DNA from 2 places in the Gottschalkia acidurici 9a genome. Region 2 is predicted to be linked to the other one. Evidence: a T-box and tRNA genes for the amino acid it is inferred to sense, from the RefSeq annotation. Region 2 holds a T-box; the other holds one or more tRNA genes.

Region 1 (24,965 bases), 970 kb from region 2:
CTTGAAACTATTTGGCTTGAGTACAGGAGAGGAAAGTGGAATTCCTAGTGTAGCGGTGAAATGCGTAGATATTAGGAGGAACACCAGTGGCGAAGGCGACTTTCTGGACTGATACTGACGCTGAGGCACGAAAGCGTGGGGAGCGAACAGGATTAGATACCCTGGTAGTCCACGCCGTAAACGATGAGTGCTAGGTGTTGGGGGTCGAACCTCAGTGCCGCAGCTAACGCATTAAGCACTCCGCCTGGGGAGTACGGTCGCAAGACTGAAACTCAAAGGAATTGACGGGGACCCGCACAAGCAGCGGAGCATGTGGTTTAATTCGAAGCAACGCGAAGAACCTTACCAACATTTGACATCCCTCTGACAACTCTAGAGATAGAGTCTCCCTTCGGGGCAGAGGTGACAGGTGGTGCATGGTTGTCGTCAGCTCGTGTCGTGAGATGTTGGGTTAAGTCCCGCAACGAGCGCAACCCTTACCTTTAGTTGCCATCATTAAGTTGGGCACTCTAGAGGGACTGCCGATGATAAATCGGAGGAAGGTGGGGATGACGTCAAATCATCATGCCCCTTATATGTTGGGCTACACACGTGCTACAATGGTCGGTACAACGGGCAGCGAAACCGCGAGGTGGAGCGAATCTCAATAAGCCGATCACAGTTCGGATTGTAGGCTGCAACTCGCCTACATGAAGCCGGAGTTGCTAGTAATCGCGGATCAGAATGTCGCGGTGAATACGTTCCCGGGTCTTGTACACACCGCCCGTCACACCACGAGAGTTGGTAACACCCGAAGCCAGTGAGCTAACCGCAAGGAGGCAGCTGTCGAAGGTGGGATCGATGATTGGGGTGAAGTCGTAACAAGGTAGCCGTATCGGAAGGTGCGGCTGGATCACCTCCTTTCTAAGGAGAAACGCTTTTTACTGTTTAATTTTGAGAGACCAAAACTCTCAAATAAGTTTTAGAACACTTATAAAGATAGATCAGATAGAACATCTGATACCTATGCTTTATAAAATGGCGTCTAAAACAAATTGTACCTTGAAAACTACACAGCGAAATAGATTAAAATACAATTAACCGAGATATATTAATATATTAAGGAAAATTAAACCTCAATAATAAATTGAGTAGTGAATGTCAAACTTATTTGATATTTACTTACTAACTGGTCAAGTTAGTAAGGGCATAGGGTGAATGCCTTGGCACTAGGAGCTGAAGAAGGACGCGATAAGCTGCGAAAAGCTACGGGGAGTCGCAAGTAGACACTGATCCGTAGATATCCGAATGGGGAAACCCACTTGAGGCAAACCTCAAGTACCATATACTGAATACATAGGTATATGGGAGCAGACCAGGGGAACTGAAACATCTAAGTACCCTGAGGAGGAGAAAGAAAAATCGATTCCCTCAGTAGCGGCGAGCGAACGGGGAAGAGCCCAAACCATGAGAGTTTACTCTTATGGGGTTGCGGACATAACACAAACGGAGAGGTATTGTAACCGAAGAGAGCTGGAAAGCTCCACCACAGAGGGTGATAGTCCTTTAGGTGAAACGAGAAAACTCCAAGTTATGATCCAGAGTACCACGAGACACGTGAAACCTTGTGGGAAGCAGGGGGGACCACCCCCCAAGGCTAAATACTACCTAGTGACCGATAGTGAAGCAGTACCGTGAGGGAAAGGTGAAAAGAACCCCGGGAGGGGAGTGAAATAGAACCTGAAACCCTATGTCTACAAGCAGTGGAAGTTCTTTATATGAACGACCGCGTACTTTTTGTAGAACGGGCCAACGAGTTACGTTATGCAGCAAGGTTAAGTTGTTAAGCAACGAAGCCGAAGGGAAACCGAGTCTTAATAGGGCGATTAAGTTGTATGGCGTAGACCCGAAACCGGACGATCTATCCATGGGCAGGATGAAACGAGAGTAAAATCTCGCGGAGGTCCGAACCGATTAGCGTTTAAAAGCTACCGGATGACCTGTGGATAGGGGTGAAATTCCAATCGAGTCCGGATATAGCTGGTTCTCCTCGAAATAGCTTTAGGGCTAGCCTCGAGAAAGTGAAGTGGGGGTAGAGCACTGAATGACTGCGGGGCGCTATGCGTTACCAAAGTCTATCAAACTCCGAATACCACATTCATGATTCTCGGGAGTCAGACTATGTGTGATAAGATTCATAGTCAAAAGGGAAACAGCCCAGATCATCAGCTAAGGTCCCAAAGTACAGATTAAGTGGTAAAGGATGTAAGACTACACAGACAACCAGGATGTTGGCTTAGAAGCAGCCATTCATTCAAAGAGTGCGTAATAGCTCACTGGTCGAGTGGTCTTGCGCCGAAGATAACCGGGGCTAAAATCTGTCACCGAAGCTATGGGATGTGTATAACATCGGTAGAGGAGCATTGTATGTGGGCAGAAGTCATACCGTAAGGAGTGGTGGACTGCATACAAGAGAGAATGTTGGCATGAGTAGCGAAAGGTGGGTGAGAATCCCACCCGTCGAAAGCCTAAGGTTTCCTGAGGAAGGCTCGTCCACTCAGGGTAAGTCGGGGCCTAAGCCGAGGACAAAAGTCGTAGGCGATGGACAACAGGTTGAGATTCCTGTACTACCTAAATGCGTTTGAGAAATGGAGTGACACAGGAGGATAGGTGAAGCGTACTGTTGGTTATGTACGTCTAAGCAAGTAGGGAGTTCTGGTAGGCAAATCCGCTAGAACAATCCTGAGATGTGATGGGGAGCGAAAATAAGTAGCGAAGTCACTGAATCCACACTGTCGAGAAAAGCTTCTATCGAGCAAATAGGTACCCGTACCGCAAACCGACACAGGTAGGCGAGGAGAGAATCCTAAGACGAGCGGAAGAACTCTTGTTAAGGAACTCGGCAAAATAACCCCGTAACTTCGGGAGAAGGGGTGCTGGAGGCTGTGAAGGGTGCACACCTGGAGCAGCAACCAGCCGCAGTGAATAGGCCCAAGCGACTGTTTACCAAAAACATAGGTCTCTGCTAAATCGAAAGATGAAGTATAGGGGCTGACGCCTGCCCGGTGCTGGAAGGTTAAGGGGAAGAGTTAGCGCAAGCGAAGCTCAGAACTTAAGCCCCAGTAAACGGCGGCCGTAACTATAACGGTCCTAAGGTAGCGAAATTCCTTGTCGGGTAAGTTCCGACCCGCACGAAAGGCGTAACGATTTGGGCACTGTCTCAACAAGAGATCCGGTGAAATTGTAGTACCAGTGAAGATGCTGGTTACCCGCGACAGGACGGAAAGACCCCGTGGAGCTTTACTGCAGGCTGATATTGAATTTTGGTATCATATGTACAGGATAGGTGGGAGACTTAGAAACCAGGGCGCCAGCTTTGGTGGAGTCACCGTTGGGATACCACCCTTATGATGCTGAAGTTCTAACTAGAAACTGTGAAACCAGTTTTAGGACACTGTCAGTTGGGCAGTTTGACTGGGGCGGTCGCCTCCTAAAGAGTAACGGAGGCGCTCAAAGGTTCCCTCAGTACGGTCGGAAATCGTACGAAGAGTGTAAAGGCAGAAGGGAGCTTGACTGCGAGACCTACAAGTCGAGCAGGAACGAAAGTTGGACTTAGTGATCCGGTGGCACCGAGTGGAAGGGCCATCGCTCAACGGATAAAAGCTACCCCGGGGATAACAGGCTTATCTCCCCCAAGAGTCCACATCGACGGGGAGGTTTGGCACCTCGATGTCGGCTCGTCTCATCCTGGAGCTGAAGTAGGTTCCAAGGGTTGGGCTGTTCGCCCATTAAAGAGGCACGCGAGCTGGGTTCAGAACGTCGTGAGACAGTTCGGTCCCTATCCGTCGTGGGCGTAGGAAATTTGAGAGGAGTTGTCCCTAGTACGAGAGGACCGGGATGAACAGACCTCTGGTGTATCAGTTGTCGCGCCAGCGGCATGGCTGAGTAGCTAAGTCTGGAAAGAATAAGTGCTGAAGGCATCTAAGTACGAAGTCTCCCTCAAGATAAGATTTCCCATAGGGTTAACCTAGTAAGATCCCAGGAAGACTACCTGGTAGATAGGTCACAGGTGTAAGGGCAGCAATGTCTTCAGCTTAGTGATACTAATAGATCGAGGGCTTGACCAATATATTAAAGAATAATCTAATCGCTGTGTAGTTTTGAAGGTACGAAATATCTTCAAATATTTAGTGACGATAGCGAAGGGGTCACACCTGTTCCCATACCGAACACAGAAGTTAAGCCCTTCAGCGCTGATGGTACTTGGTGGGAGACCGCCTGGGAGAGTAAGACGTTGCTAAATGATGTTCTTAGGTAGCTCAACGGTGGAGCACCCGACTGTTAATCGGTAGGTTGTGGGTTCGAGTCCCACCCTGAGAGCCAATTTGCCGGGGTGGCGGAACTGGCAGACGCACAGGACTTAAAATCCTGCGGTCCTTAAAGATCGTACCGGTTCGATTCCGGTCCTCGGCACCAAGAAACTCTAAACTAAAACGACGCGGGGTGGAGCAGCGGCAGCTCGTCGGGCTCATAACCCGAAGGTCATCGGTTCAAATCCGGTCCCCGCAACCAAATTAAACAGACGGCCCTATGGTCAAGCGGTTAAGACACCGCCCTTTCACGGCGGTAACCCGGGTTCGAATCCCGGTAGGGTCACCAAAAAAGTCCCAGAAGTTCGTAATAAAATTACGGGCGCGTAGCTCAGCTGGGAGAGCACCTGCCTTACAAGCAGGGGGTCACAGGTTCGAGCCCTGTCGCGCCCACCATAAGTAAATAAAAAATGCGGCCTGGTAGTTCAGTTGGTTAGAATGCCAGCCTGTCACGCTGGAGGTCGAGGGTTCGAGTCCCTTCCAGGTCGCCAAAAATATTCTATTAAAGAATGAGAAACAAACTATATATGCTGGTGTGGCTCAATCGGTAGAGCAACTGACTTGTAATCAGTAGGTTGGGGGTTCAAGTCCTCTCACCAGCTCCAAGGTTTCAAAACTAGGAGGAGTTCCCGAGCTGGCCAAAGGGGACGGACTGTAAATCCGTTAGCTTCGCTTTCACTGGTTCGAATCCAGTCTCCTCCACCAATGATGATATGCGGAAGTGGCTCAGTGGTAGAGCATCGCCTTGCCAAGGCGAGGGTCGCGAGTTCGAATCTCGTCTTCCGCTCCAATAAACATTATAGATTAAGAAAATGCGCGGGTGTAGCTCAGTGGTAGAGCCCTGGCCTTCCAAGCCAGTTGCGAGGGTTCGATTCCCTTCACCCGCTCCAATTTTATTTAAGCATGGTGGGTATAGCGTAGTTGGTTAACGCGTCGGATTGTGGTTCCGAAGACCGTGGGTTCGAGTCCCACTATCCACCCCATAAACTAGATATATGGCGGCATAGCCAAGTGGTAAGGCAGAGGTCTGCAAAACCTTTATTCCCCAGTTCAAATCTGGGTGCCGCCTCCATTATAGGCACCCATGGCTCAACTGGATAGAGCGTCTGACTACGAATCAGAAGGTTGGGAGTTCAAGTCTTCCTGGGTGCGCCAATAAGAAAAACGTTGATATTTCAACGTTTTATTTTTTTATAAAAATACTTTTTAATGCTATTTTACAAGACTAAAAAGGTCGTTAATTATAGGTTTACATATCAACTTCTTATAAAAATGAAAATTAAAAGATAAAATAAAGCACATTAGTAAAATTATTAAAGCTATTTTTACTCACATCTTTTACATTGAAATACTTTTCTTACTTTAAATATCATCTTATTATAAAACCACCTAATTTATTTAAATATTTATGATAATCCTTATTATTAGAACTTACTTAAATATAGATACCTTGAATGCATCTATTGACTTTCCATGAGCTTGACAGCACACAGTAAATACATTCTGCTTTATAAAAACAAATCTAATATGTTTCCTTTCATATTTTTCTATAAGTTTAAATATCTTTAATCTTTATATTAAAAATATTTTGCTATATAAACGTAACTAATTTAGAGATATAAACTTTGATAGGAATATAAGAAATATTTTGGAAGTTATAGGAGGCTTGTGGTATTATAGAAATGTATATAAAAAATAAGGGGGTTTATCATGAACAAAAGAAGGTTTTTATCAACTATATTAGTTTTAGTAATATTGCTAAGTAGTTTTCAATTCGGGTTTGCAGTAGATTTAGAAAATATAACTAAGTATGATTTGAATATAACTTTAAATACTAATGATCATACTGTAGATGGAGAGCAAAAAGTAACTTTCACCAATACATATAATTCAGACTTAAATGATTTGGTATTTCATCTTTATCCAGATTCTTATAAGTCCCCTGATACATTAGCAGCTATAGGTGGTATGTACTTTATGGATGAAGAAGAATTAGGAGAAGAAATAAAGGGTTATATTAAGGTAAAACAAGTATATATTAATGGTGAAGAAGTTAAGTATACAGATAATAATCAAATATTGAAAATAAATATGAAGGAACCATTAAAAAAAGGTGAAAAGGTAGATGTAAAAATTGAATTCACTATGAAAATTCCTGAGGGAAGTCATCGTCTTCACTATTCACAAGGAGTATACTCTCTAACAAATTGGTATCCCGTCTTATCTATATATAATGAGAAAGATAAAAAATGGGATGAGAACCCATTCCACCCTATTGGAGAGTCTAACTACAGTGATGTCTCAGATTATAATGTAAATCTTACTGTACCTAAGCAGATGGTAGTGGCTCCAACAGGTAGTATAATAGGAGAGAAAGAAGACGGAGAAAATAAAACTCTAACGATAAAGGCTGAAAAAGTTAGAGAGTTTGTTATCATTATGAGTAATGAATATAAAGTAAAGACTACAGAAGTAGATGGAATTAAAATTAGTAACTATTATCTTATAGAAGACAAAAAGGATAGTAGAGAAGCTGATATGGTATTAGATGAAGTAGCTAAGGCAATGAAGTTTATGAATAAAACAATAGGAAAATATCCTTATGATGAGTTAAGAATAACAGAAACACCTTTATCAGGAGGAGCTATGGAATATCCTCAGGTAATACAGATGGGAAGATACTGGGAACCAGGAGATATAAACATAGAAGAGGGAGTTAACTTCACAATAGAAGCTGCAGTTCATGAGACAATGCACCAATGGTGGTATGTAGCAGTGGGAAATAATGAATTTAAGGAGCCTTTTCTAGACGAATCTTTAACAGTATTCACTACCGCTTATTACTTCGAAAAACAATATGGAAAAAATCATGAAAATGGAATTGACTATGCTATAAGAAATTCAATGTATATGTCGGATAACTCTCCTGTAAATAGTAGTGTAGATCAGTTTAGAAATTGGGGTGACTATGGAGAGACTATATATAGAAAAGGACCTGCTTTCTTCGAATACCTAAAACAAAAAGTAGGAGAAGAAAAGTTTGTAAAGATACTTAGCACATATTATGATGAATATAAGTTTAAGAATGCAACCATAGAGGGATTATTAAGTGTAATAGAAGAAATAGGAGGAAAAGATATTAAGAACTCTATGGAAGATGGACTGTTAAAGCCAAACTATTTTTCACAAAGCATAAAATTAACTCAAGAAGAAGAGCAGTTTCGTTATAGAAATATGAGAAAACGCTATTTGAATGGATTAGAAAAAAGAAATGGATTAGTGATAGGAAGTATAGATCTTAGAGTTTTAGAAGGAGAAGAAGTATTAATAGTAAAGCCAGAACATTTAAATGAAAATGATTCAGCTAAAGTTGAGCAGTTTATTCAAATGTTAGTAGATGAGACTATGATGCAGTATAATTTAAAAATAAATGTCAAAGAGGAAAAAGATTTAATAGAAACAGATAAGCAAGCTAATTTAATAGTTATTGGGTATCCAGATAAAAATGAGATAATTAAAGAAATGAGTTCTGAACTACCTATAAAAATAGATGAGGATACTATCTATGTGGATGGAGTATCTATTAAAAATGAAAAAGTTACTGGAGCTTTTATAGCAGAGAATCCTAACAATAAAGAAAAACTAATACTAGTGATATTTTTAGATGAGAACTCTAATGTAGAAAACAATGAAGATATGGCATATAATAACTTAATGTATAAGTATAATCCAATGTATAGTGATAATGAGCAGTTTATAATAAATATAGGAGACATAGAGATCAAGGGAAAATATAATACTAGCAAATAAACTTCGAAATAACTATAAAATATATTATACAAAATAGAACCAAGACCAAGCTATAGAGTTAGTTTGGGCTTGGTTCTATTTTATGAAAGGATGTATGTTAGCGACTAGAGCCATGTACTTGTTTTATATCTATAGTATTCCTAAATATATTATCGTAAAAAGAACTAAAAGTGCTTGATAGAAATAGTGCAAGTATCAGTATAGAAAATATAGCTAAACAAGAATTATATTTTGTGGATGCACTTTTACTACTTATATGTTAGAGTACATCAGGCTGGTTAGTTACAGTTTTTATATTTGAAATATGCTATCCATGGGCATCATGTAGGGGTTATGGATTGAAAATTAATCTTATAGTAATAGAAGGAAGAATACTAGGATTTGATGGAACTGATACAGGATTAATTGGACAATGGATTAAGTAGCTATTATTGTGTATTATAACAGTTGATATTTATTAGTTTTGGTTAGGAATAACACTAGAAAAATGGAGAGTAAAACATACATAATCTACGCAGATAAAGATAGTTACGTTGTTTTCATTTAAATATAGTCTTTTAACTTGATGCTTGACATTGTAGGAATAATGAAAAACATGAGATATATTAGATGTATATTTTTACTACAAATGATTAAAGTTAAGAGAAGGTAGAGTGTGGTTACTAATATATAAATAAAAGTAATTATTTTTAAATGGCCTTCTAAATTCAAATTTAAGACGATTAAAAATGTATATCCATATAATAGGTACACAAACTAAGATAAAAATGATATATAAACTTTTGGAAACACACATAGCTATCAAGGTATATATAAGAATTTTAAAGTAATATTTGAGATATTATAATACTCCTTGACAATTTTAAATAGTTAGAATAACATATTTATATATTTAGATAATTATCTAAATATATAAATATGTTATTAGGAGATGATGTAGTGAATCAAGCATTTAAAGCACTTTCAGATCCAACAAGAAGAAAAATATTAGAGTTGCTTAAAGAAAAGGATATGACAGCAGGTGAAATAGCAGAACAATTTAAAATAAGTAAGCCTTCTATTAGTCATCATCTAAATGCATTAAAAAGTTCAGATCTAGTACTGTGGGAGAAGGATGGGCAAAATATAATATATTCTTTAAATACGACTGTACTACAGGAGATCATGAAGTGGACATTTGATTTTTTAGAAAATAGGAGGGAGCAGAATGAAAAATAAAAAAATAAGTATAGTATTAATCTCTATTATCCTTTTATCAATATTAGCAACTACAATGATTTATGACAAGCTGCCAGATCAAATTCCTAGCCATTGGAATATTAAAGGAGAGGTTGACGACTTTCAAAGTAAAACATTTGTATATTTCACAGCGACACTTCCATTATTAATGTATGCACTAATGAAGATACTACCCAAATTAGATCCAAAGAGAAGATCTTATGCTAAGCATGGAAAGGCTTATGAAATATTTATAGTTGTGATGACTTTGTTTATTATATTAATCCATTGGTTAACTGTAGCATATGCACTTGGCTATAATATAGAGATATCAAGTGTTATTCAAATATCACTGGGAGTAGTTTTTTCAACATTTGGAAACTACATGTCTCAAATTAGACATAACTATTCATTTGGTATAAAAACCCCATGGACACTAGCAAGTGAGACAGTATGGAAGAAAACACATAGGTTAGGAGGATATGTGTTTTTCTTGATAGGGATACTGTTTATAATAGGAGGATTTGTTGGTAGTGAAATAAGTTACTATATAACAATAGGGCCTCTAATATTATCAACAATAGGACTGTCAGTATACTCATATATAATATATAGGAAAGAAAACCCTGAATAGAAGCGCACTATACCCAGAGCAGAGTTAACCCCTAAGATAGTCTAGTGATTGACTCTGCTCAATTATAATAAAAATCATTTACATATTATAATAAAAATATTCTTATACTATTGACAAAGCTGTTTGAATTTGATAAATTATAAAAGTCGCTTAAAGGTGATATATGAATAAGATATAAAATCTGGAATAAAAAAGTTGAAAAAAAGTGTTGACAAAAGAAACAAAACCTGATAAAGTAATAAGAGTCGCCACAAGAGAGCGACAAAGTAAAACAAGAAGTGAGAAAAAAGTCGAAAAAACTTCTTGACAGAATGTTAAAAGGATGTTAAGATAGTGAAACAGACTTTGGTCTTTGAAAATTAAACAGTAAAAAGCAAGTTAATTCCTAGAATTAATAACAAATGAAGCTCAACATTAAATAGAGCAGTCAGCAGAAGCTGAGACAGAAAACTTTTATTTTGAGAGTTTGATCCTGGCTCAGGATGAACGCTGGCGGCGTGCCTAACACATGCAAGTCGAGCGGGAAAGTCGTTACGGATCCTTCGGGTGAAAGAGTGACTGGAGAGCGGCGGACGGGTGAGTAACGCGTGGGAAACCTTCCTTATACAAAGGGATAGCCTCGGGAAACCGGGATTAATACCTTATAAAACTCTAGCACCACATGGTGCATGAGTCAAAACTCCGGTGGTATAAGATGGTCCCGCGTCCCATTAGCTAGTTGGTGAGATAAAAGCTCACCAAGGCGACGATGGGTAGCCGGCCTAAGAGGGTGAACGGCCACACTGGAACTGAGACACGGTCCAGACTCCTACGGGAGGCAGCAGTGGGGAATATTGCACAATGGGGGAAACCCTGATGCAGCGACGCCGCGTGAGTGATGAAGGCCTTTGGGTCGTAAAACTCTGTCCTAAGGGAAGATAATGACGGTACCTTAGGAGGAAGCCCCGGCTAACTACGTGCCAGCAGCCGCGGTAATACGTAGGGGGCGAGCGTTATCCGGAATTATTGGGCGTAAAGGGTGCGTAGGCGGCCAAATAAGTCAGGTGTGAAAGGCGTCGGCTCAACCGGCGTAAGCACTTGAAACTATTTGGCTTGAGTACAGGAGAGGAAAGTGGAATTCCTAGTGTAGCGGTGAAATGCGTAGATATTAGGAGGAACACCAGTGGCGAAGGCGACTTTCTGGACTGATACTGACGCTGAGGCACGAAAGCGTGGGGAGCGAACAGGATTAGATACCCTGGTAGTCCACGCCGTAAACGATGAGTGCTAGGTGTTGGGGGTCGAACCTCAGTGCCGCAGCTAACGCATTAAGCACTCCGCCTGGGGAGTACGGTCGCAAGACTGAAACTCAAAGGAATTGACGGGGACCCGCACAAGCAGCGGAGCATGTGGTTTAATTCGAAGCAACGCGAAGAACCTTACCAACATTTGACATCCCTCTGACAACTCTAGAGATAGAGTCTCCCTTCGGGGCAGAGGTGACAGGTGGTGCATGGTTGTCGTCAGCTCGTGTCGTGAGATGTTGGGTTAAGTCCCGCAACGAGCGCAACCCTTACCTTTAGTTGCCATCATTAAGTTGGGCACTCTAGAGGGACTGCCGATGATAAATCGGAGGAAGGTGGGGATGACGTCAAATCATCATGCCCCTTATATGTTGGGCTACACACGTGCTACAATGGTCGGTACAACGGGCAGCGAAACCGCGAGGTGGAGCGAATCTCAATAAGCCGATCACAGTTCGGATTGTAGGCTGCAACTCGCCTACATGAAGCCGGAGTTGCTAGTAATCGCGGATCAGAATGTCGCGGTGAATACGTTCCCGGGTCTTGTACACACCGCCCGTCACACCACGAGAGTTGGTAACACCCGAAGCCAGTGAGCTAACCGCAAGGAGGCAGCTGTCGAAGGTGGGATCGATGATTGGGGTGAAGTCGTAACAAGGTAGCCGTATCGGAAGGTGCGGCTGGATCACCTCCTTTCTAAGGAGAAACGCTTTTTACTGTTTAATTTTGAGAGACCAAAACTCTCAAATAAGTTTTAGAACACTTATAAAGATAGATCAGATAGAACATCTGATACCTATGCTTTATAAAATGGCGTCTAAAACAAATTGTACCTTGAAAACTACACAGCGAAATAGATTAAAATACAATTAACCGAGATATATTAATATATTAAGGAAAATTAAACCTCAATAATAAATTGAGTAGTGAATGTCAAACTTATTTGATATTTACTTACTAACTGGTCAAGTTAGTAAGGGCATAGGGTGAATGCCTTGGCACTAGGAGCTGAAGAAGGACGCGATAAGCTGCGAAAAGCTACGGGGAGTCGCAAGTAGACACTGATCCGTAGATATCCGAATGGGGAAACCCACTTGAGGCAAACCTCAAGTACCATATACTGAATACATAGGTATATGGGAGCAGACCAGGGGAACTGAAACATCTAAGTACCCTGAGGAGGAGAAAGAAAAATCGATTCCCTCAGTAGCGGCGAGCGAACGGGGAAGAGCCCAAACCATGAGAGTTTACTCTTATGGGGTTGCGGACATAACACAAACGGAGAGGTATTGTAACCGAAGAGAGCTGGAAAGCTCCACCACAGAGGGTGATAGTCCTTTAGGTGAAACGAGAAAACTCCAAGTTATGATCCAGAGTACCACGAGACACGTGAAACCTTGTGGGAAGCAGGGGGGACCACCCCCCAAGGCTAAATACTACCTAGTGACCGATAGTGAAGCAGTACCGTGAGGGAAAGGTGAAAAGAACCCCGGGAGGGGAGTGAAATAGAACCTGAAACCCTATGTCTACAAGCAGTGGAAGTTCTTTATATGAACGACCGCGTACTTTTTGTAGAACGGGCCAACGAGTTACGTTATGCAGCAAGGTTAAGTTGTTAAGCAACGAAGCCGAAGGGAAACCGAGTCTTAATAGGGCGATTAAGTTGTATGGCGTAGACCCGAAACCGGACGATCTATCCATGGGCAGGATGAAACGAGAGTAAAATCTCGCGGAGGTCCGAACCGATTAGCGTTTAAAAGCTACCGGATGACCTGTGGATAGGGGTGAAATTCCAATCGAGTCCGGATATAGCTGGTTCTCCTCGAAATAGCTTTAGGGCTAGCCTCGAGAAAGTGAAGTGGGGGTAGAGCACTGAATGACTGCGGGGCGCTATGCGTTACCAAAGTCTATCAAACTCCGAATACCACATTCATGATTCTCGGGAGTCAGACTATGTGTGATAAGATTCATAGTCAAAAGGGAAACAGCCCAGATCATCAGCTAAGGTCCCAAAGTACAGATTAAGTGGTAAAGGATGTAAGACTACACAGACAACCAGGATGTTGGCTTAGAAGCAGCCATTCATTCAAAGAGTGCGTAATAGCTCACTGGTCGAGTGGTCTTGCGCCGAAGATAACCGGGGCTAAAATCTGTCACCGAAGCTATGGGATGTGTATAACATCGGTAGAGGAGCATTGTATGTGGGCAGAAGTCATACCGTAAGGAGTGGTGGACTGCATACAAGAGAGAATGTTGGCATGAGTAGCGAAAGGTGGGTGAGAATCCCACCCGTCGAAAGCCTAAGGTTTCCTGAGGAAGGCTCGTCCACTCAGGGTAAGTCGGGGCCTAAGCCGAGGACAAAAGTCGTAGGCGATGGACAACAGGTTGAGATTCCTGTACTACCTAAATGCGTTTGAGAAATGGAGTGACACAGGAGGATAGGTGAAGCGTACTGTTGGTTATGTACGTCTAAGCAAGTAGGGAGTTCTGGTAGGCAAATCCGCTAGAACAATCCTGAGATGTGATGGGGAGCGAAAATAAGTAGCGAAGTCACTGAATCCACACTGTCGGGAAAAGCTTCTATCGAGCAAATAGGTACCCGTACCGCAAACCGACACAGGTAGGCGAGGAGAGAATCCTAAGACGAGCGGAAGAACTCTTGTTAAGGAACTCGGCAAAATAACCCCGTAACTTCGGGAGAAGGGGTGCTGGAGGCTGTGAAGGGTGCACACCTGGAGCAGCAACCAGCCGCAGTGAATAGGCCCAAGCGACTGTTTACCAAAAACATAGGTCTCTGCTAAATCGAAAGATGAAGTATAGGGGCTGACGCCTGCCCGGTGCTGGAAGGTTAAGGGGAAGAGTTAGCGCAAGCGAAGCTCAGAACTTAAGCCCCAGTAAACGGCGGCCGTAACTATAACGGTCCTAAGGTAGCGAAATTCCTTGTCGGGTAAGTTCCGACCCGCACGAAAGGCGTAACGATTTGGGCACTGTCTCAACAAGAGATCCGGTGAAATTGTAGTACCAGTGAAGATGCTGGTTACCCGCGACAGGACGGAAAGACCCCGTGGAGCTTTACTGCAGGCTGATATTGAATTTTGGTATCATATGTACAGGATAGGTGGGAGACTTAGAAACCAGGGCGCCAGCTTTGGTGAAGTCACCGTTGGGATACCACCCTTATGATGCTGAAGTTCTAACTAGAAACTGTGAAACCAGTTTTAGGACACTGTCAGTTGGGCAGTTTGACTGGGGCGGTCGCCTCCTAAAGAGTAACGGAGGCGCTCAAAGGTTCCCTCAGTACGGTCGGAAATCGTACGAAGAGTGTAAAGGCAGAAGGGAGCTTGACTGCGAGACCTACAAGTCGAGCAGGAACGAAAGTTGGACTTAGTGATCCGGTGGCACCGAGTGGAAGGGCCATCGCTCAACGGATAAAAGCTACCCCGGGGATAACAGGCTTATCTCCCCCAAGAGTCCACATCGACGGGGAGGTTTGGCACCTCGATGTCGGCTCGTCTCATCCTGGAGCTGAAGTAGGTTCCAAGGGTTGGGCTGTTCGCCCATTAAAGAGGCACGCGAGCTGGGTTCAGAACGTCGTGAGACAGTTCGGTCCCTATCCGTCGTGGGCGTAGGAAATTTGAGAGGAGTTGTCCCTAGTACGAGAGGACCGGGATGAACAGACCTCTGGTGTATCAGTTGTCGCGCCAGCGGCATGGCTGAGTAGCTAAGTCTGGAAAGAATAAGTGCTGAAGGCATCTAAGTACGAAGTCCCCCTCAAGATAAGATTTCCCATAGGGTTAACCTAGTAAGATCCCAGGAAGACTACCTGGTAGATAGGTCACAGGTGTAAGGGCAGCAATGTCTTCAGCTTAGTGATACTAATAGATCGAGGGCTTGACCAATATATTAAAGAATAATCTAATCGCTGTGTAGTTTTGAAGGTACGAAATATCTTCAAATATTTAGTGACGATAGCGAAGGGGTCACACCTGTTCCCATACCGAACACAGAAGTTAAGCCCTTCAGCGCTGATGGTACTTGGTGGGAGACCGCCTGGGAGAGTAAGACGTTGCTAAATGATGTTCTTAGGTAGCTCAACGGTGGAGCACCCGACTGTTAATCGGTAGGTTGTGGGTTCGAGTCCCACCCTGAGAGCCAATTTGCCGGGGTGGCGGAACTGGCAGACGCACAGGACTTAAAATCCTGCGGTCCTTAAAGATCGTACCGGTTCGATTCCGGTCCTCGGCACCAAGAAACTCTAAACTAAAACGACGCGGGGTGGAGCAGCGGCAGCTCGTCGGGCTCATAACCCGAAGGTCATCGGTTCAAATCCGGTCCCCGCAACCAAATTAGATGCTTATTAATACCATTATGGCGGTGTAGCTCAGTTGGCTAGAGCATGCGGTTCATACCCGCAGTGTCAGCGGTTCAAATCCGTTCACCGCTACCATGATGGCCCTATGGTCAAGCGGTTAAGACACCGCCCTTTCACGGCGGTAACCCGGGTTCGAATCCCGGTAGGGTCACCAAAAAAGTCCCAGAAGTTCGTAATAAAATTACGGGCGCGTAGCTCAGCTGGGAGAGCACCTGCCTTACAAGCAGGGGGTCACAGGTTCGAGCCCTGTCGCGCCCACCATAAGTAAATAAAAAATGCGGCCTGGTAGTTCAGTTGGTTAGAATGCCAGCCTGTCACGCTGGAGGTCGAGGGTTCGAGTCCCTTCCAGGTCGCCAAAAAAACATTCCATTAAAGAATGAAAAACAAACTATATGTGCTGGTGTGGCTCAATCGGTAGAGCAACTGACTTGTAATCAGTAGGTTGGGGGTTCAAGTCCTCTCACCAGCTCCATGAAACTATATATGCGGGTGTAGCTCAGTGGTAGAGCCCTGGCCTTCCAAGCCAGTTGCGAGGGTTCGATTCCCTTCACCCGCTCCAAGAAAACGAGTGCCTATAGCTCAGCTGGATAGAGCATCGGCCTTCTAAGCCGAGTGTCCGGGGTTCGAATCCCTGTAGGCACGCCAATAAATAAATATATAAGATGTTGTTGGGGTATCGCCAAGTTGGTAAGGCACCAGATTTTGATTCTGGCATGCGTAGGTTCGAGTCCTGCTACCCCAGCCAGAAGTAAATATTTTGTGATCTATTAGCTCAGTCGGTAGAGCACCTGACTTTTAATCAGGGTGTCCCGCGTTCGAGTCGCGGATGGATCACCAATCCGGAGGGGTACCGAAGTGGTCATAACGGGGCGGTCTTGAAAACCGTTAGGGTGCAAGCCCACGTGGGTTCGAATCCCACCTCCTCCGCCATAAAAAACATATAAAAACACTATAGAGAAGTACTCAAGAGGTCGAAGAGGCTCCCCTGCTAAGGGAGTAGGTCCTTCACGGGGCGCGAGGGTTCAAATCCCTCCTTCTCCGCCATAGGTGGGGGCCTTTAGCTCAGTTGGTTAGAGCGCCCGGCTCATAACCGGTAGGTCCGGGGTTCGAGTCCCTGAAGGCCCACCATATACATAGGGGTATAGTTCAGTTGGTAGAACGTCGGTCTCCAAAACCGAATGTCGTGGGTTCGAGTCCTGCTACCCCTGCCAATAGAATAATAATATATTTAATAATAAAGTCGGGGTGTAGCGCAGTTTGGTAGCGTACGTGGTTTGGGACCATGGGGCCGGGGGTTCGAGTCCCTCCACCCCGACCAGTAAAAAGATTAACATGTTTTTACTTAAAAGTCACTAAATAAAATGGGCCTGTAGCTCAGGTGGTTAGAGTGCACGCCTGATAAGCGTGAGGTCGATGGTTCGAGTCCATCCAGGCCCACCATGAAACGAATAAATGTTTTATAAGTAATAAACCTAGCAGAAATGTTAGGGCCTTTAGCTCAGTTGGTTAGAGCGCCCGGCTCATAACCGGTAGGTCCGGGGTTCGAGTCCCTGAAGGCCCACCAATTTGCCCAGATAGCTCAGTCGGTAGAGCAGGGGACTGAAAATCCCCGTGTCGGTGGTTCGATTCCGCCTCTGGGCACCAAATGTGTACATGTAGTATGATGGCCCTATGGTCAAGCGGTTAAGACACCGCCCTTTCACGGCGGTAACCCGGGTTCGAATCCCGGTAGGGTCACCAAAAAAGAAAATCCCAGAAATCCGTAAAATAATTACGGGCGCGTAGCTCAGCTGGGAGAGCACCTGCCTTACAAGCAGGGGGTCACAGGTTCGAGCCCTGTCGCGCCCACCATAAGTAAATAAAAAATGCGGCCTGGTAGTTCAGTTGGTTAGAATGCCAGCCTGTCACGCTGGAGGTCGAGGGTTCGAGTCCCTTCCAGGTCGCCAAAAAATATTCTATTAAAGAATGAGAAACAAACTATATACGCTGGTGTGGCTCAATCGGTAGAGCAACTGACTTGTAATCAGTAGGTTGGGGGTTCAAGTCCTCTCACCAGCTCCAAAGTTTCAAAATTAGGAGGAGTTCCCGAGCTGGCCAAAGGGGACGGACTGTAAATCCGTTAGCTTCGCTTTCACTGGTTCGAATCCAGTCTCCTCCACCAAAACATAATACGCGGGTGTAGCTCAGTGGTAGAGCCCTGGCCTTCCAAGCCAGTTGCGAGGGTTCGATTCCCTTCACCCGCTCCAAGAAAACGAGTGCCTATAGCTCAGCTGGATAGAGCATCGGCCTTCTAAGCCGAGTGTCCGGGGTTCGAATCCCTGTAGGCACGCCAAAAAATAAATATATAAGATGTTGTTGGGGTATCGCCAAGTTGGTAAGGCACCAGATTTTGATTCTGGCATGCGTAGGTTCGAGTCCTGCTACCCCAGCCAAGAATCTAAGTTTTAACTGAATTATTTTAGGTTAGAGCTTAAAGATGATTTAATTAAAATCCGGAGGGGTACCGAAGTGGTCATAACGGGGCGGTCTTGAAAACCGTTAGGGTGCAAGCCCACGTGGGTTCGAATCCCACCTCCTCCGCCATAAAAAACAATAAAAACACTATGGAGAAGTACTCAAGAGGTCGAAGAGGCTCCCCTGCTAAGGGAGTAGGTCCTTCACGGGGCGCGAGGGTTCAAATCCCTCCTTCTCCGCCATAAATGGGGGCCTTTAGCTCAGTTGGTTAGAGCGCCCGGCTCATAACCGGTAGGTCCGGGGTTCGAGTCCCTGAAGGCCCACCATAAAAAACAAATAAAGTCGGGGTGTAGCGCAGTTTGGTAGCGTACGTGGTTTGGGACCATGGGGCCGGGGGTTCGAGTCCCTCCACCCCGACCAATAAGAAAGTCAATGTATTTTTACTTAAAAGTCACTAAATAAAATGGGCCTGTAGCTCAGGTGGTTAGAGTGCACGCCTGATAAGCGTGAGGTCGATGGTTCGAGTCCATCCAGGCCCACCATAAAACGAATAAACGTTTTAAGTAATAAACCTAGCAGAAATGTTAGGGCCTTTAGCTCAGTTGGTTAGAGCGCCCGGCTCATAACCGGTAGGTCCGGGGTTCGAGTCCCTGAAGGCCCACCAATTTGCCCAGATAGCTCAGTCGGTAGAGCAGGGGACTGAAAATCCCCGTGTCGGTGGTTCGATTCCGCCTCTGGGCACCATATAGAAAAAACTTGTCTAAACAGCTTAGACAAGTTTTTTTATTTATCTTCATATTTAGCTATTAACCAAGACTAAAAACTATTTCTCTGACCAGATATGAAATATTATCATATATAATCTCACCATTTATTCTAATTAGAAAAATATTACTAGGAATATTATATTTCATATTATTAATATTCTTTAAAGATATATTTGTATCAGATAAGTCTATATATAGACACTCTTCACCAGTAGATAGCCTACCAGTCTTATACTGTATGTTTAGATTAAAGGCGCCATTAGGTACATTCCAATCTAGAGTAAAAAAATCTTCATAATAAAGCTGGGGAGGTAAATTAACTAGCTTGGTTTTTCCTTCTATATATAATAGCCTATCCTTAAAGATAAAAGAATCTTTTCTAATAGACAAATCAACGATTACTTCTTTAAAACTTAGTTCAAGTTCTAAATTATTTTTTGCATCAATAATATCGTAAATAGTTAATAACTTCGGTAAGTAAAAGATATCATCATAGTTATGATTAAGTATAGTCTTTCTTATAGATGGATTTTTTGAAGTAGTATAAACCTTGTAAAGTTCAACGCTTTCTTTTCCTGAAATAGTATCTTTTCTAAAAATACCTAAAGATTTTTCAACTGTTTTAAGCTTACAGTCACTAAGTCCAAGCATAGTTTTGTTTTTTCTGACTAATTTAAGTATATCTAAGTGATTAATCATAGAAATATTACTATCAATATTATGATAAGTTAATCTATTTTTTATGAAGGGGATATCAAAAGTACTACCATTATAGGTAATAATATGTTCAAAGTTATTTAATAGTTCTGTAAGTGAAACTAACAACTCTTTTTCTTCACTAGTACTTTCAGCAAATAATTGTGTTATATATACATTATGATTTTCTACGCACAACATTCCTATTAAAATTATGTGGTTATATCTACTACTCAGACCAGTAGTTTCTATATCTAAAAAACAAAAATTAGTATCGCCTAAAGTATCTTTTAAATCATTAGGAATATAAATATCATTTCTAAGATCGTTCTTAAATATTTTCATATTAAAATCCTTTCTACAATTTAATTGTCTAGTAATATTAGTAATATAAAAACTTATATAAAGATTAACATATGTGACCATACATCACAAGTATAGAGATATAGAAAAGTCAAAACAATTTCACTTATAGCGTAATATATGTTAAAATTATAGACATATAGCATAAATAAAAAGGAGTATATAAATAATAAATGAAAGAAAAAAACTAATATAAAAGAATTAAAAAAGGTAGTAAAAAATATACTCAAAGAGAATAAGAATAAAGATACTCAAACAAATATAGATATAATAAAAAGTATTTTAGTCTATATAAGTAAAATTATCTTGATTATAATTCAATTTAACGATAGAGATATTTCAAATATAATAAAATTAAGTGAAAATAATATTGAGGAAGATTATGAGTACATATTTAAAGGCATAGACAAAAAACATGATTATAGACATTACTTAAATGAAGATAACAAGTTAGATATTATTAGGATATTAGTTCAAATAGATAGTAAAGCTATCAAAGATTTTTCAATAGGTGAGATATATGAAAATTTTACTACTAGCAAAGAAAAAAAGCTATTAGGACAGGTATATACTCCTAAAAATATAGTTGAATACATGGTTTCTATAACTATAAATGATAAAGATATTATCAACAATCCATATTTTAAAATAATAGATCCTGCATGCGGTGGGGGATATTTTCTTATAGAAGCATATAAAAAAATAAAACAGATAATGTACGAAAATTATGATAAAATTATAATAAGAAATAGAGAAACAGAGAGGAAACTCAATGAGGATGGTATTCATAAATTTATAATAGAGAATAATATTTGGGGAGTAGATATAGATGAATTCGCTATATATATGACTAAATTTTCGCTGATTATAAAAGATGATATTACAAATATAAATACAAATATATTTAAATTAGATCCATTAATAGATGAAAATGATATATACAGTCAGACTTTTGATTTGGTATTGTGTAATCCTCCATATATAGGACATAAAAGAATAGATAAAGATTATAGAAAAGTCTTAGAAAAATTATATTCAGAAGTCTATTCAGATAAGGGTGATATATCTTACTGCTTCTTTAAAAAAGGCTATCAACTTTTAAAGAATGATGGAAAGCTGTTTTATATAACGTCCAGATACTTTCAAGAGTCACAATCTGGAGAAGGGCTAAGAAAATTTATAAATGAGAACTTGAATGTTAATAAAATTATAGACTTTTATGGTGAGAATCCGTTTAAAGGAATAGGTATAAGTCCTGTTATGATAGAATGTACTAAAAATAAAAGTGAAAATAATATTATTAATGTATCTAAAGGATCTGAAATGTTTGATATAAGTCAAAAAGAATTGCTTAATAGTGGATGGGTATTACTTAGTGAGAAAGAAAAAAAGCTTTTAGACAAGATAGATAAGTCTAAAAGTATTAAATTAGGTGAGATATGCACATTCAACCAAGGAATAATAACAGGACATGATAAGGCATTTATAGTAAGTAAAGAAGAGATAGAAGATGAGCAGCTAGAAAAAAATCTTATTAAGCCTTGGATAAAAAATAGTGACGTAGAAAGGTTTAAATTAAAAGACATAAAAAAGTATATAATATATACAGATAAAATAGATATAGAAGAAAACTATCCTAATTCTATTAGTCATGTAGAACAATATAAGGATAAGTTAACTAAAAGAAGAGAATGTATAAAGGGAACTAGAAAATGGTACGAGCTTCAATGGGGAAGAAATGAAGATTTATTTAAAAAAGATAAGATAGTTTTTCCCTATAAAGCTAATAGAAATAAGTTTACAATAGTAAGAGAAGAAGTGTGTTCTAGTGCAGATATATATTTTGTAACTATAAAGAATGAATTTAAACATAGATTTAATCTAGAGTATTTAGCAGCTTTTTTAAATTCATCAATATTTGAATATTATTTAAAATGTGTAGCAAAAAAGTTAAATGATAAACTTTATGAATATTATCCAAATAAAATGATGGAGTTAAATATCATAGTACAACATGATACTAAATATGTAGAGAATTTAGTAAAAGATATCGAGTATTGCTATAGGATAAATAATTACGTACAAGTAGAGGAAAATATAGAATCTATAGATAAATGGTTTTATGATATATACAAGCTAAGCAGAGAAGAAATAGACATTATAGAAAATGTAACAAACACTGAAGGGAGATTGTAACATATGGAAAATTTAAAAAATCTTAATGAGGAAATAAGTAAATTAAGTGACGAGGAGTTAATAGAACAAATACAGAACACTAATAATTTACAACTATCGAATATAGGACTTATGGCATATGTGGAACTATTTAATAGAAATATATACTTAAAGTCACTATTAAAAAATGATAAAGACTTAATAAACGAGTTATTAAAAGAAGACGCTAAATTTAGTGAAGTATATAATATGGTTGAAAATAAGGTTATAAAGCTAGACAGTATAGTAGATATAGAAAAACTTAACGAGAACCTAGATATAGAAGAACTAAAGAAACTAAGAACAAGTATAGTAAAAGTTCTTAGAACACTAGCTGCTTACTCTACAGAAATATCATATACAAATGAAATAGCTAAGGATTTACTTTACAAAGAATTTATAAAACAGAATGAGTCAGAAATAGATAAAAATATAGATTATCAAAAATTATTTGACAGTATATCTAAATTCGTAATGGAAGATCCAACTAATATGAAAAATAAAGTTATGGACTTAACTAATATCTTACCAATGAGAGTGGCTAAAACTAAATACTATGATATTGTATCAAAAGCATTTAGTAGAAACTTAAGATATAGCAGCAAGAGAAAAACTGATGTTGTATTATCTAGATACAAGACAATACTTAATGGATCATTAGAGTCTGAATATGGACTTTACTTTAGTAGATACTTTAGAAAGGCTCAAGAAGCTAGACAAATGGAATTAAAAGATATGTCTGAAGATGAGCTTAGAAAAATATATGATGATACTTATAAGACTATGGTAGAGATAGGAACTATAGCTAATGTAGTTAGAGAATTTGGAGTTATAGTAAATAGAATAATAGCTGTATGTATTCTTCAAGAAAACATACTAGAACAATCAGATAATTACAATATAAAATCACTTACAAATGCATGGACAAACTACTCAGAAAAAGAAAGCGACGCTAGTAGAAGTAAATTATTAGAAAGTTATAAAGCTTTATTTAAGGTACTAGATGATAAGTTTAAAAAGACTAATGAAAATTTACAACTGTTTACAATGGAGAACTTTAATAGAAAAAATAAAGTAAGTGATGAGCTTAAATCTGAACTTGGAAAAGTTCAATATGTTTTAGACTTTATAAATGACTATGCATTGGAACAAGAAGAGATATTGGACACAGATTATGTAGATATAGTGGAAAAAGAATATCTTGACGAAGCAGTTAAGAGCTTAGTTCAATTTATAGATAGAAATATAGATCAGATGGAAAATCTACAAAGAAGAACTAGAATGAAGAGACTTCTTGCATTAACAGAGGGAGCATTTATGACTCCACAAGAATTTTTTGAATATGTAGCTAATAGCATAAATATGACGAACAAGAGAGAGGATTTAATAGCTACTATAAACAACATATTAGAACTTATGACTAGATACAGAGGGATAGGAAACGTTAAACACTAAAAAATAGTATAAATGTTATAAAACAAGGGACTAAACATAACCCCTTGTTTTTTTATGTAAAGAAATAAGATATTAAGGTTATACTTTCCAAAAAGATGTTAATAATAGATAAAGTATAAAGATTAACTGATGATTGGAGGAGATGACTTGATTAAAGTTGGTATCCCAAGAGGACTTATGTATTATGATTACTATCCACTATGGAAAGAATTCTTTGAGGAATTAGGAGCTAAAGTTATAGTTTCTTCTAATACTAATAAAGAAATACTAAATAAAGGTGTTTCATCATCTGTAGATGAAGCATGCTTACCAGTAAAAGTATTTCATGGTCATGTTGAAGATTTAAAAAATAGAGTAGACTATATATTTATTCCTAAAATAATTAGTGTATATAAAAGAGAATACACTTGTCCTAAGATATTAGGACTGCCAGATATGATAAAAAACTCTATAGAAGGTTTACCAGAAATAATAGACGTAAAAATAGATTTACTAAAATCAAAAAACAATATATTGATAAGTGTATTAGAGACTGGTAAATATTTTACTAGAAATCCATTAAAAATAATAAGAGCATATAATAACGCTCTTAAAAGATATAACAACTATAAGGGATTACTTCAAAGTGGATACACACCAATAGAAGCATTTAACTTATATAAAAATTCTTATAATGAAGAAAAGATAAACGATGAAAACAACTTAAATATCATGGTTCTTGGACATCCATATAACATATATGACAACTATATAAATATGGATACTATAAACAAGTTAAGAGATGAAAATATAAATGTGTTAACTCCAGAAATGATAGAAGTAGAAAAATCAAATCATTATTGTAAGATGCTTCCTAAAAGAATGTTCTGGACATTTGGAAGACGAATAGTTGGTTCAAGTTTTAGTGTTATGTATGAAAAAAAGGTAGATGGAATTGTATACATTTCCGCATTTGGATGTGGGTTAGATTCTATATTAGAAGATATGGTTAGAAGAAAAGCTAATGAACTTAATGTTCCATTTACACTATTGACAATTGATGAGCACAGTGGTCAGGCTGGTGTCAACACTAGAATAGAGGCCTTTACAGATATGATAGGATGGAGGGTTAAAAATGAAAATAACATTTCCACACATGGGTAATGCATATATAGCAGCTAAAGCATTATTTGAAGATCTGGGAAACGAGGTAGTATTACCACCTATATGCAGTAAGAGAACTTTAGAAATAGGAACTAAATATTCTCCAGAAACCATATGCTTACCATTAAAAATCAATATAGGAAACTATATTGAAAGTATAGAGAAAGGTGCAGACACGGTAGTTATTACAGGAAGTTGTGGACCTTG
Region 2 (6,994 bases):
ATCTTTCATTATAGATGAACATTTTGTTTCTAATATCCCTTTTGTTATTTCTACCCTATGATTAAAGTTCTTATTTTGAACTACATTTATTACAGATCCGCAAGCACCCATCTTAGGATCTAATGCCCCTATCGCTACTTTTTCTATCCTAGAGTTTACTATAGCTCCTGCACACATAGAACAAGGTTCTATAGTAACATAAATAGTACACCCTATAAGTCTCCAGCTTTCTAACACTTCACTAGCTCTCTTTATAGCTATGATTTCTGCATGAGCAGTAGGATCATTTAGAGTTTCTCTCATGTTATGTCCTCTAGATATTATTTTTTCATCTTTTACTATCACAGCTCCTACGGGAACTTCTCCTATTCTTTCTGCCTTGTATGCTTCATTTAAGGCCTCTCTCATAAAGTATTCTTCCATATTATCTCCTTTAAAAAATAAAAGATATAAATCCCTTTACCGATTTGAAAAACATGTTTATAAAATTAGATTTTTTGATATTTTCATTTACAACTAAATCCATCTTTTTTATATTATCTCCATATTCAATTATAATCTCTCCTACTACATCACCTTTTTTTACAGGAGCACTTATATGATCGAACATATTTATTTTTTTGGATATGGCTTGTCCTTCTTTTACTATTCCATACATATCTTCCACTGGATACAGTTGCACGTTTTCTTTTATACCATCTATTATGTTGCCTTCTCCTACCGATATATTTTTATCTAGTATCTTCTCTTTTTTATAACTATTATCCATTCCCATATTTATTAACTCTATACTTTTTGCCGTTCTAATATTTTCACTAGGGGCACCCATTATAATTCCTATTAACATTTGATCTTGATTATTCTCTCTATTTATATCTACTGTTGAAACCAAGCAATATTTAGCTATATCAGTATACCCAGTCTTAAGACCATTTGTGCCTTCGATTACTCCCATCAATGGATTTGTATTCTTAAATTCATATCCTCTATCATCTATTATTTCATCTTTTTTAGTTATATCTAAAATCTGAGGATACTGTTGTATAGTATATCTTGTTAATTTGAGAATATCACTAGTATTCATAGTATTGTGAATATCTCCATCAGGATATCCGTTAACACTTGCAAAGTATGTTTTCTCTAGCCCTATCTCCTGTGCTTTTTGATTCATAAGCTTTGTGAAAGATTTTTCACTTCCTGATATATGCTCTGCTATAGCTATGCACGAATCATTTGCTGAAACTATCATAATGGATTCTAATAACTGATCCAAAGTATATTCTTCTCCAGGTTTTAGCTTAAAAGAGGATCCACCTCTTTGAGCTGCATTTTCACTTATAGTAATTTTATCTTTTAAATTTGCATTTCCCTTACTAATCTGATCCATAGTTACTAAGTAAGTCATTATTTTCGTTAAACTTGCAACTTCTAGACTAATATCAGTATTATATGAATAAAGTATGTCCCCTGTTTCATAATCTGCGAGTACTGCAGCACCCACATCTCTATTATCAAAGCTTTGCGCTGTATATGATATATTAGGCAATAATAATAAAAAACTTAATAACAATGCTATTCTTCTTTTCATAAGCTTCCTCCAAATTATACTTTTATACTACAAAAAAACTCATTATTTTTACTCTTTTATAGCTATTATATCAAAAATATATGATAATTGAATGCACTTTATAAAGTTCCAATAAGAGAAATTTCTATGTCTATATAAATTATATTCTAGATATAAGATTTAATTACAAGTTATTTAACTTTAATGCTTTATTTATGAACGAATAGCCAGACTGTAGATTTATCATTAGTCTATTCAAATAAACATATATGTATATTATGGTTCAACTATAAATATTAATTATATTATCAATATATTAATAAATCCGCTCGTTTTTGTGCTTTAATGTAGAAGTGCTTTTTACAACTACATATGTTTAATTTAGCAACATCATTGAAGAGGAGGATTTTAATATTTAAAAAGGCTATTACCTCCTTCTGGAGTAGGACTTCAGAATAGTATAGATTTATCAAATATAAAATATGCCTTAGATAATATCATAAAAATAAAACATATTCCTAGAATAGCTATTCCAGTAGTTACAATTGCTATAACTTTACTTCTTGGTTTAGGCTTAAGATACTTCTTTAAAACTAGAATAATAACTATTATATATCTACTATTTTAGCAGCTTGGGGTCAACTAATTTTCTTACAAAACATGGGTACTTTAAATACTTATGCTGCTCATGAACAAGTTGGACTATTTGCTGTTACATCTTTACTTATAGGCGATGCATCTGTAACTAAAGCAACCTTTGGTCAGGCGCTACTTGGGACTTTCCTCTTCCACTTATTATTCATAATCTCTCCTGTCGCGGGACAAAATCTTATGAATAATGGTCAGATAGGAAAATTCTTTAGAGTATTTATAGCTTATGATGTTATAGGTATAGCCCTTGCACTTCATGCTTGGCATAAAAAAGCTGAATAATTTTAGTTAAAAAAACCTTGTAGTGAAACTTTGAACTGAACCAATAAAAACAGACATTGAAAAAATACCTCTAATTGTAGGATAATAAAACTACGATTGGGGGTATTTTTATGTCAGGTAAAAAAGGTATGAAACATTTTGGAAAAACAATTATAAATGAAGTTAAACAAATGGTTAAGGACGGTAAAACACATAGAGAAATAGCAGAGTATTTTGGATTAAAAGATGGATTAGTAATTAATGAACTTCTAAAGCGTGAAAGGAGAAGAGAAAGACGTATTGCTGAAGGTATAATTCCTAAACCTAAAGGAAGACCAAGGAAATGTGATCTGTCTTCAGATCAAAATAAAGATGCAGAGATACGAAAACTAAAAATGGAAGTAGAACTATTACGTTCTTTTCTTCAAATCGCTGGAAGGAAGTGAGGCCATCAGTAAAATATTTAGCAATATATAGACACAAAAATAAATACTCTATATCTTTAATGTGTAAATTCTTTAATGTATCTCGTAGTGGATATTATGACTTTGTTAAGCGAATGGACAAGCCAAGTAAAAATGAACACTTGATAGAATTAATTAGACAATGTCAAGAGAAAACTAGAAGAACTTATGGCTATCGTAGAGTTAAAATATGGCTAGAACGTAATTATAATATAATCATAAATGCAAAAACAGTACTTAAAGTTATGAACCATAATAACCTACTTTCTCAAATTAGACGACGTAAAAAATATAAGCAGATGGGTAAGCAACTTCACAAATACGAGAACATTCTAAATCGCGACTTTAAAGCCAGTAAACCAAATCAAAAGTGGGTAACTGATATTTCATATATACATACAACTGAAGGTATACTTTATCTGTCTATGATTAAAGATCTATATGACAATAGTATAGTTGCATACAAAACTGGAACAGAACAAACAGTTAACCTTGTACTTAATACAATAAAACATGCCAAAAGAAAGGAAAAAGTCACTACAGAGCTGCAACTCCATAGTGACCAAGGGTTACAATACACTTCCAAAGGATATTTTAACCTACTAAAAGAATACGGTATAACTCCATCTATGTCAAGACGTGGAAACTGTTATGACAATGCATGTGCTGAGAACTTCTTTGGAATATTAAAATCTGAATGTATTTATAGAGCTAAGCCTAAAAGCATTTATGAAGCTCGCCAACTCATAGATGACTACATTTATTTCTACAATTATGAGCGTATACAACTAAAAACAAAGCTGACACCACATGAAAAACGGTGTCAGTTTGTATAAATGAAAGATATTCTACGATAGGGTTATTTTTTTGTGTATGTTAAGCTTGGTTCAGTTCACTTCACTACAAGGTTTTTTATTTACTTCTCTATTTTCTCTAATCCACCCATAAATGGTCTAAGAGCTTCTGGTATCACTATACTACCATCTTCTTGCTGATAGTTCTCTAGTAGAGCTGCTAATGTTCTTCCTACTGCTAATCCTGATCCGTTTAAAGTGTGTACAAACTCTGGTTTTCCTGTTTCCTTAGATCTATATCTCAGATTTGCTCTTCTAGCTTGGAAATCTTCAAAGTTACTACATGAAGATATTTCAACGTATCTTCCATAACTCGGCATCCATACTTCTATATCATAAGTTTTTGCTGATGAGAATCCTATATCTCCTGTACATAGTTCCACGACTCTATATGGTATGTTTAATGCTTTAAGTATTTGCTCTGCATTATCTGTAAGCTTTTCTAATTCTTCATAAGAACTTTCTGGCTTAACTAATTTTACTAGTTCGATTTTATCAAACTGATGATTTCTTATAATTCCCCTAGTATCTCTACCTGCTGATCCTGCTTCTTGTCTAAAACAAGGTGTATATGCTGTATAGTACAGTGGTAACTTTTCTTCATCTAAAATTTCATCTCTATGAATATTAGTTACTGGAACTTCTGCTGTTGGTATAAGGTAAAACTCTCTTCCTGATATCTTAAACATATCTTCTTCAAATTTAGGTAACTGTCCTGTTCCTATCATACTTTGTCTATTCACCATAAAAGGGGGAGATACTTCTGTATATCCATGTTTTGTAGTATGCGTACTTAGCATGAAGTTTATAAGAGCTCTTTCTAAAGTTGCTCCTAGCCCTTTAAAAAGTGTAAATCTAGCTCCAGTTAATTTTGTAGCTCTTTCAAAGTCTAATATATCTAAGTCTGTACCTAAGTCCCAATGTGGTTTTACTTCAAAATCAAAGTTATGAGGCTCACCGACTTTTCTTATCTCTACATTATCCTCATCACTAGCTCCCACTACTATGTCTGCATTTGGTATATTAGGTATTTCTAATATTGCATCATGTAACTTAGCTTCTATCTCTTTTACTTCAATATCTTTTTGGGTAACTTTATCTGATAATTCTTTCATCTCTTTTAAAACTTCCGATGCATCTTTTCCCTCTTTTTTAAGCTTTGGTATCTCTTTTGATACTTGATTTTGTTTAGCTTTCATTTCTTCTACTTCTACAAGAAGCTTTCTTCTACTCTCATCTAGTTCAACTATTAAGTCTATATTATATTCTCCGCCTCTTTTAGACAGTTGGCTTTTTACTTCTTCTGGATTATTTCTTATTCTTTTAATGTCTAACATTTCAATACCTCCTAATATTAGTTTTTATAGTTTCCACAAAAATAAAAAAATCCCGTCTCTAATATATAAAATATTAGGGACGAGATATTACCCGCGTTGCCACCCTAGTTAACCATAAATGGTTCACTTTATGCAGATTAACCCTCTGCAAGGTTTACCTTTTAAGTAAAAGCTCTGGGACGGATTCAATACAAAACATCACCAATTCTCACCAACCATTGGCTCTCTTAAGATATTTATATATCTACTATTTCCCTTCATTGCATGTATATAGTACTCCAAATTATATCATATATTATATCTTTGTTCAATGATTTTATACATATGATCTTAAAAGGACATAACACTACTGAAACCTATTAATAAAACCTATCCTACACTGTTTAATTCAATTGTTTCTATATTTCCATCAATATCTATGCTTACTTTTATTGTTTCATCTTTACTCTCTATCGCCACTCCTGAACCTGAGGACTTTATCTCATAAGTTTTCTCCATTGGTGGATTACCATTATCAAAACTATGAGCTATTGATCCCCCACTAACACTACTTTTATAAGATACTTTTAAGTTTCTTATTGAAGATAGTTCCGATAAATCATTCTTATAAGTTACTGTAAGTATGTTTTTCTTATGACTTTCATAAGACATACTACCATTCTTATCAATAAATATCCCTTCCCCATCTACATTATATTCAGCAACCCAATATTCACTTTCTCCTCTATATGTATAGTTATGTTTAATGACTTCTCTATTTGAACAGCCCGTCAATATCAATATCATCACAATAATTAAAGTATTGATTTCTTTTCTCATTTTATACTCCTATTTTACTTTATAATATGTTAGTTATTATATAGTATATTTTTTGAAAATGTGACTAATTATCTCTGTCACGACTTTTATTATACTATGTATTTCCATAAACTGAAAATAGTTTATAGTACTGACATAGTGAATTAATAAAACTGCCTAAAAAATTCTAGAAGTTATATTTATCTATTATAGATAAAACCATATAAATTAAGAAATATAAATAAATTAATATATAGGCTGTTAAATAATATAATAAGAATCTATAGGATCAAGTGTAAGAACACTTCTAACTATATCTTTATGTTATTTTTTTAGGCATTTTATAGAAAGTTTCTATCAGATATCTCATAAATTTGCTTTTATCCTTTATTTCATTTTGATTGCTCCATTTTATCATTCAACCACATTCACTGTAAATTTATATGAAATTGCTCCTTTATCATACCATCTGGTCATTAGGCTATACTCGTACTTGCCTTTACTTTTCGGGGTGTAAAAAGAATTATCAATAGTAGGTACATTAGTCTTATCTTCATCTAAATTAATTGAAAGATTATATTCATGAGGAGTATCGTCAAATTTAATATTAAATTTTTCATTAGGAGCTACATTCTGAATATTTTCATCAGATATCAATATCTCTTTTGCGCCTATCTTAGAATTAAATCTATAGTAATTAATAAAAGTTTTTATCTCATTCGAATCATTAGATACTTGTATATTAGGTAATGTCTTTACAAAACTTTCATCGTATTGATATTTTTTCACAATAAAAAGAAGTAAAACTATAGATATAAAAACAACAATAAAAATACCATACCTCTTTTTTCTCATATATTTTTTCCTCTCATATTTAACATTATTGAATAATATATATAATATAACTTTTATTTAATATATTGTAAATAGATTTGCAAAAAAGTAATATAACTTAAGGAGACTAAAGTGAAACTTAAATTATCCTCACTGGAAAGTTTAAGTTTCACTTCAAACATTTTCGTAGTTAAAAATACAAATGTATAAATCGAAAAGTAATGTAAA

The links. The T-box of region 2 lies ahead of serS (serine--tRNA ligase). A T-box ahead of a tRNA ligase gene usually reads a tRNA of that ligase, here a tRNA-Ser.
Region 1: it encodes a tRNA-Ser, which carries the amino acid that the T-box ahead of serS (serine--tRNA ligase) is inferred to sense. The anticodon was not compared.

What each region holds. Positions count from the first base shown of each region.
Region 1 covers NC_018664.1:992,627-1,017,591, forward strand. Annotated here, with positions in the region: rRNA gene CURI_RS04445 (16S ribosomal RNA) at 1-903, shown strand, start outside; rRNA gene CURI_RS04450 (23S ribosomal RNA) at 1,171-4,106, shown strand; rRNA gene rrf (5S ribosomal RNA) at 4,166-4,282, shown strand; tRNA gene CURI_RS04460 (tRNA-Asn) at 4,288-4,362, shown strand; tRNA gene CURI_RS04465 (tRNA-Leu) at 4,367-4,455, shown strand; tRNA gene CURI_RS04470 (tRNA-Met) at 4,477-4,551, shown strand; tRNA gene CURI_RS04475 (tRNA-Glu) at 4,564-4,638, shown strand; tRNA gene CURI_RS04480 (tRNA-Val) at 4,670-4,745, shown strand; tRNA gene CURI_RS04485 (tRNA-Asp) at 4,764-4,840, shown strand; tRNA gene CURI_RS04490 (tRNA-Thr) at 4,879-4,954, shown strand; tRNA gene CURI_RS04495 (tRNA-Tyr) at 4,969-5,054, shown strand; tRNA gene CURI_RS04500 (tRNA-Gly) at 5,065-5,139, shown strand; tRNA gene CURI_RS04505 (tRNA-Gly) at 5,166-5,239, shown strand; tRNA gene CURI_RS04510 (tRNA-His) at 5,256-5,332, shown strand; tRNA gene CURI_RS04515 (tRNA-Cys) at 5,347-5,421, shown strand; tRNA gene CURI_RS04520 (tRNA-Arg) at 5,428-5,504, shown strand; gene CURI_RS04525 (M1 family metallopeptidase) at 6,060-8,159, shown strand; gene CURI_RS04530 (autorepressor SdpR family transcription factor) at 9,099-9,377, shown strand; gene CURI_RS04535 (SdpI family protein) at 9,367-10,011, shown strand; rRNA gene CURI_RS04540 (16S ribosomal RNA) at 10,466-11,990, shown strand; rRNA gene CURI_RS04545 (23S ribosomal RNA) at 12,258-15,193, shown strand; rRNA gene rrf (5S ribosomal RNA) at 15,253-15,369, shown strand; tRNA gene CURI_RS04555 (tRNA-Asn) at 15,375-15,449, shown strand; tRNA gene CURI_RS04560 (tRNA-Leu) at 15,454-15,542, shown strand; tRNA gene CURI_RS04565 (tRNA-Met) at 15,564-15,638, shown strand; tRNA gene CURI_RS04570 (tRNA-Met) at 15,665-15,741, shown strand; tRNA gene CURI_RS04575 (tRNA-Glu) at 15,746-15,820, shown strand; tRNA gene CURI_RS04580 (tRNA-Val) at 15,852-15,927, shown strand; tRNA gene CURI_RS04585 (tRNA-Asp) at 15,946-16,022, shown strand; tRNA gene CURI_RS04590 (tRNA-Thr) at 16,063-16,138, shown strand; tRNA gene CURI_RS04595 (tRNA-Gly) at 16,152-16,225, shown strand; tRNA gene CURI_RS04600 (tRNA-Arg) at 16,235-16,311, shown strand; tRNA gene CURI_RS04605 (tRNA-Gln) at 16,336-16,411, shown strand; tRNA gene CURI_RS04610 (tRNA-Lys) at 16,428-16,503, shown strand; tRNA gene CURI_RS04615 (tRNA-Ser) at 16,508-16,596, shown strand; tRNA gene CURI_RS04625 (tRNA-Ile) at 16,718-16,794, shown strand; tRNA gene CURI_RS04630 (tRNA-Trp) at 16,802-16,877, shown strand; tRNA gene CURI_RS04635 (tRNA-Pro) at 16,908-16,984, shown strand; tRNA gene CURI_RS04640 (tRNA-Ile) at 17,030-17,106, shown strand; tRNA gene CURI_RS04645 (tRNA-Ile) at 17,154-17,230, shown strand; tRNA gene CURI_RS04650 (tRNA-Phe) at 17,235-17,310, shown strand; tRNA gene CURI_RS04655 (tRNA-Glu) at 17,332-17,406, shown strand; tRNA gene CURI_RS04660 (tRNA-Val) at 17,442-17,517, shown strand; tRNA gene CURI_RS04665 (tRNA-Asp) at 17,536-17,612, shown strand; tRNA gene CURI_RS04670 (tRNA-Thr) at 17,652-17,727, shown strand; tRNA gene CURI_RS04675 (tRNA-Tyr) at 17,742-17,827, shown strand; tRNA gene CURI_RS04680 (tRNA-Gly) at 17,839-17,912, shown strand; tRNA gene CURI_RS04685 (tRNA-Arg) at 17,922-17,998, shown strand; tRNA gene CURI_RS04690 (tRNA-Gln) at 18,023-18,098, shown strand; tRNA gene CURI_RS04695 (tRNA-Ser) at 18,161-18,249, shown strand; tRNA gene CURI_RS04700 (tRNA-Ser) at 18,272-18,362, shown strand; tRNA gene CURI_RS04705 (tRNA-Ile) at 18,370-18,446, shown strand; tRNA gene CURI_RS04710 (tRNA-Pro) at 18,464-18,540, shown strand; tRNA gene CURI_RS04715 (tRNA-Ile) at 18,586-18,662, shown strand; tRNA gene CURI_RS04720 (tRNA-Ile) at 18,708-18,784, shown strand; tRNA gene CURI_RS04725 (tRNA-Phe) at 18,789-18,864, shown strand; gene CURI_RS14950 (ribonuclease H-like domain-containing protein) at 18,927-19,928, opposite strand; gene CURI_RS04735 (N-6 DNA methylase family protein) at 20,253-22,142, shown strand; gene CURI_RS04740 (hypothetical protein) at 22,146-23,615, shown strand; gene CURI_RS04745 (acyl-CoA dehydratase activase-related protein) at 23,763-24,758, shown strand; gene CURI_RS04750 (acyl-CoA dehydratase activase-related protein) at 24,730-24,965, shown strand, end outside.
Region 2 covers NC_018664.1:31,805-38,798, reverse strand. Annotated here, with positions in the region: gene tadA (tRNA adenosine(34) deaminase TadA) at 1-423, opposite strand, end outside; gene CURI_RS00175 (D-alanyl-D-alanine carboxypeptidase family protein) at 434-1,588, opposite strand; gene CURI_RS14840 (ABC transporter permease) at 2,228-2,500, shown strand; gene CURI_RS00165 (hypothetical protein) at 2,611-2,925, shown strand; gene CURI_RS00160 (IS3 family transposase) at 2,922-3,779, shown strand; gene serS (serine--tRNA ligase) at 3,860-5,134, opposite strand; T-box leader at 5,207-5,404, opposite strand; gene CURI_RS00150 (hypothetical protein) at 5,504-5,953, opposite strand; gene CURI_RS00145 (hypothetical protein) at 6,347-6,787, opposite strand.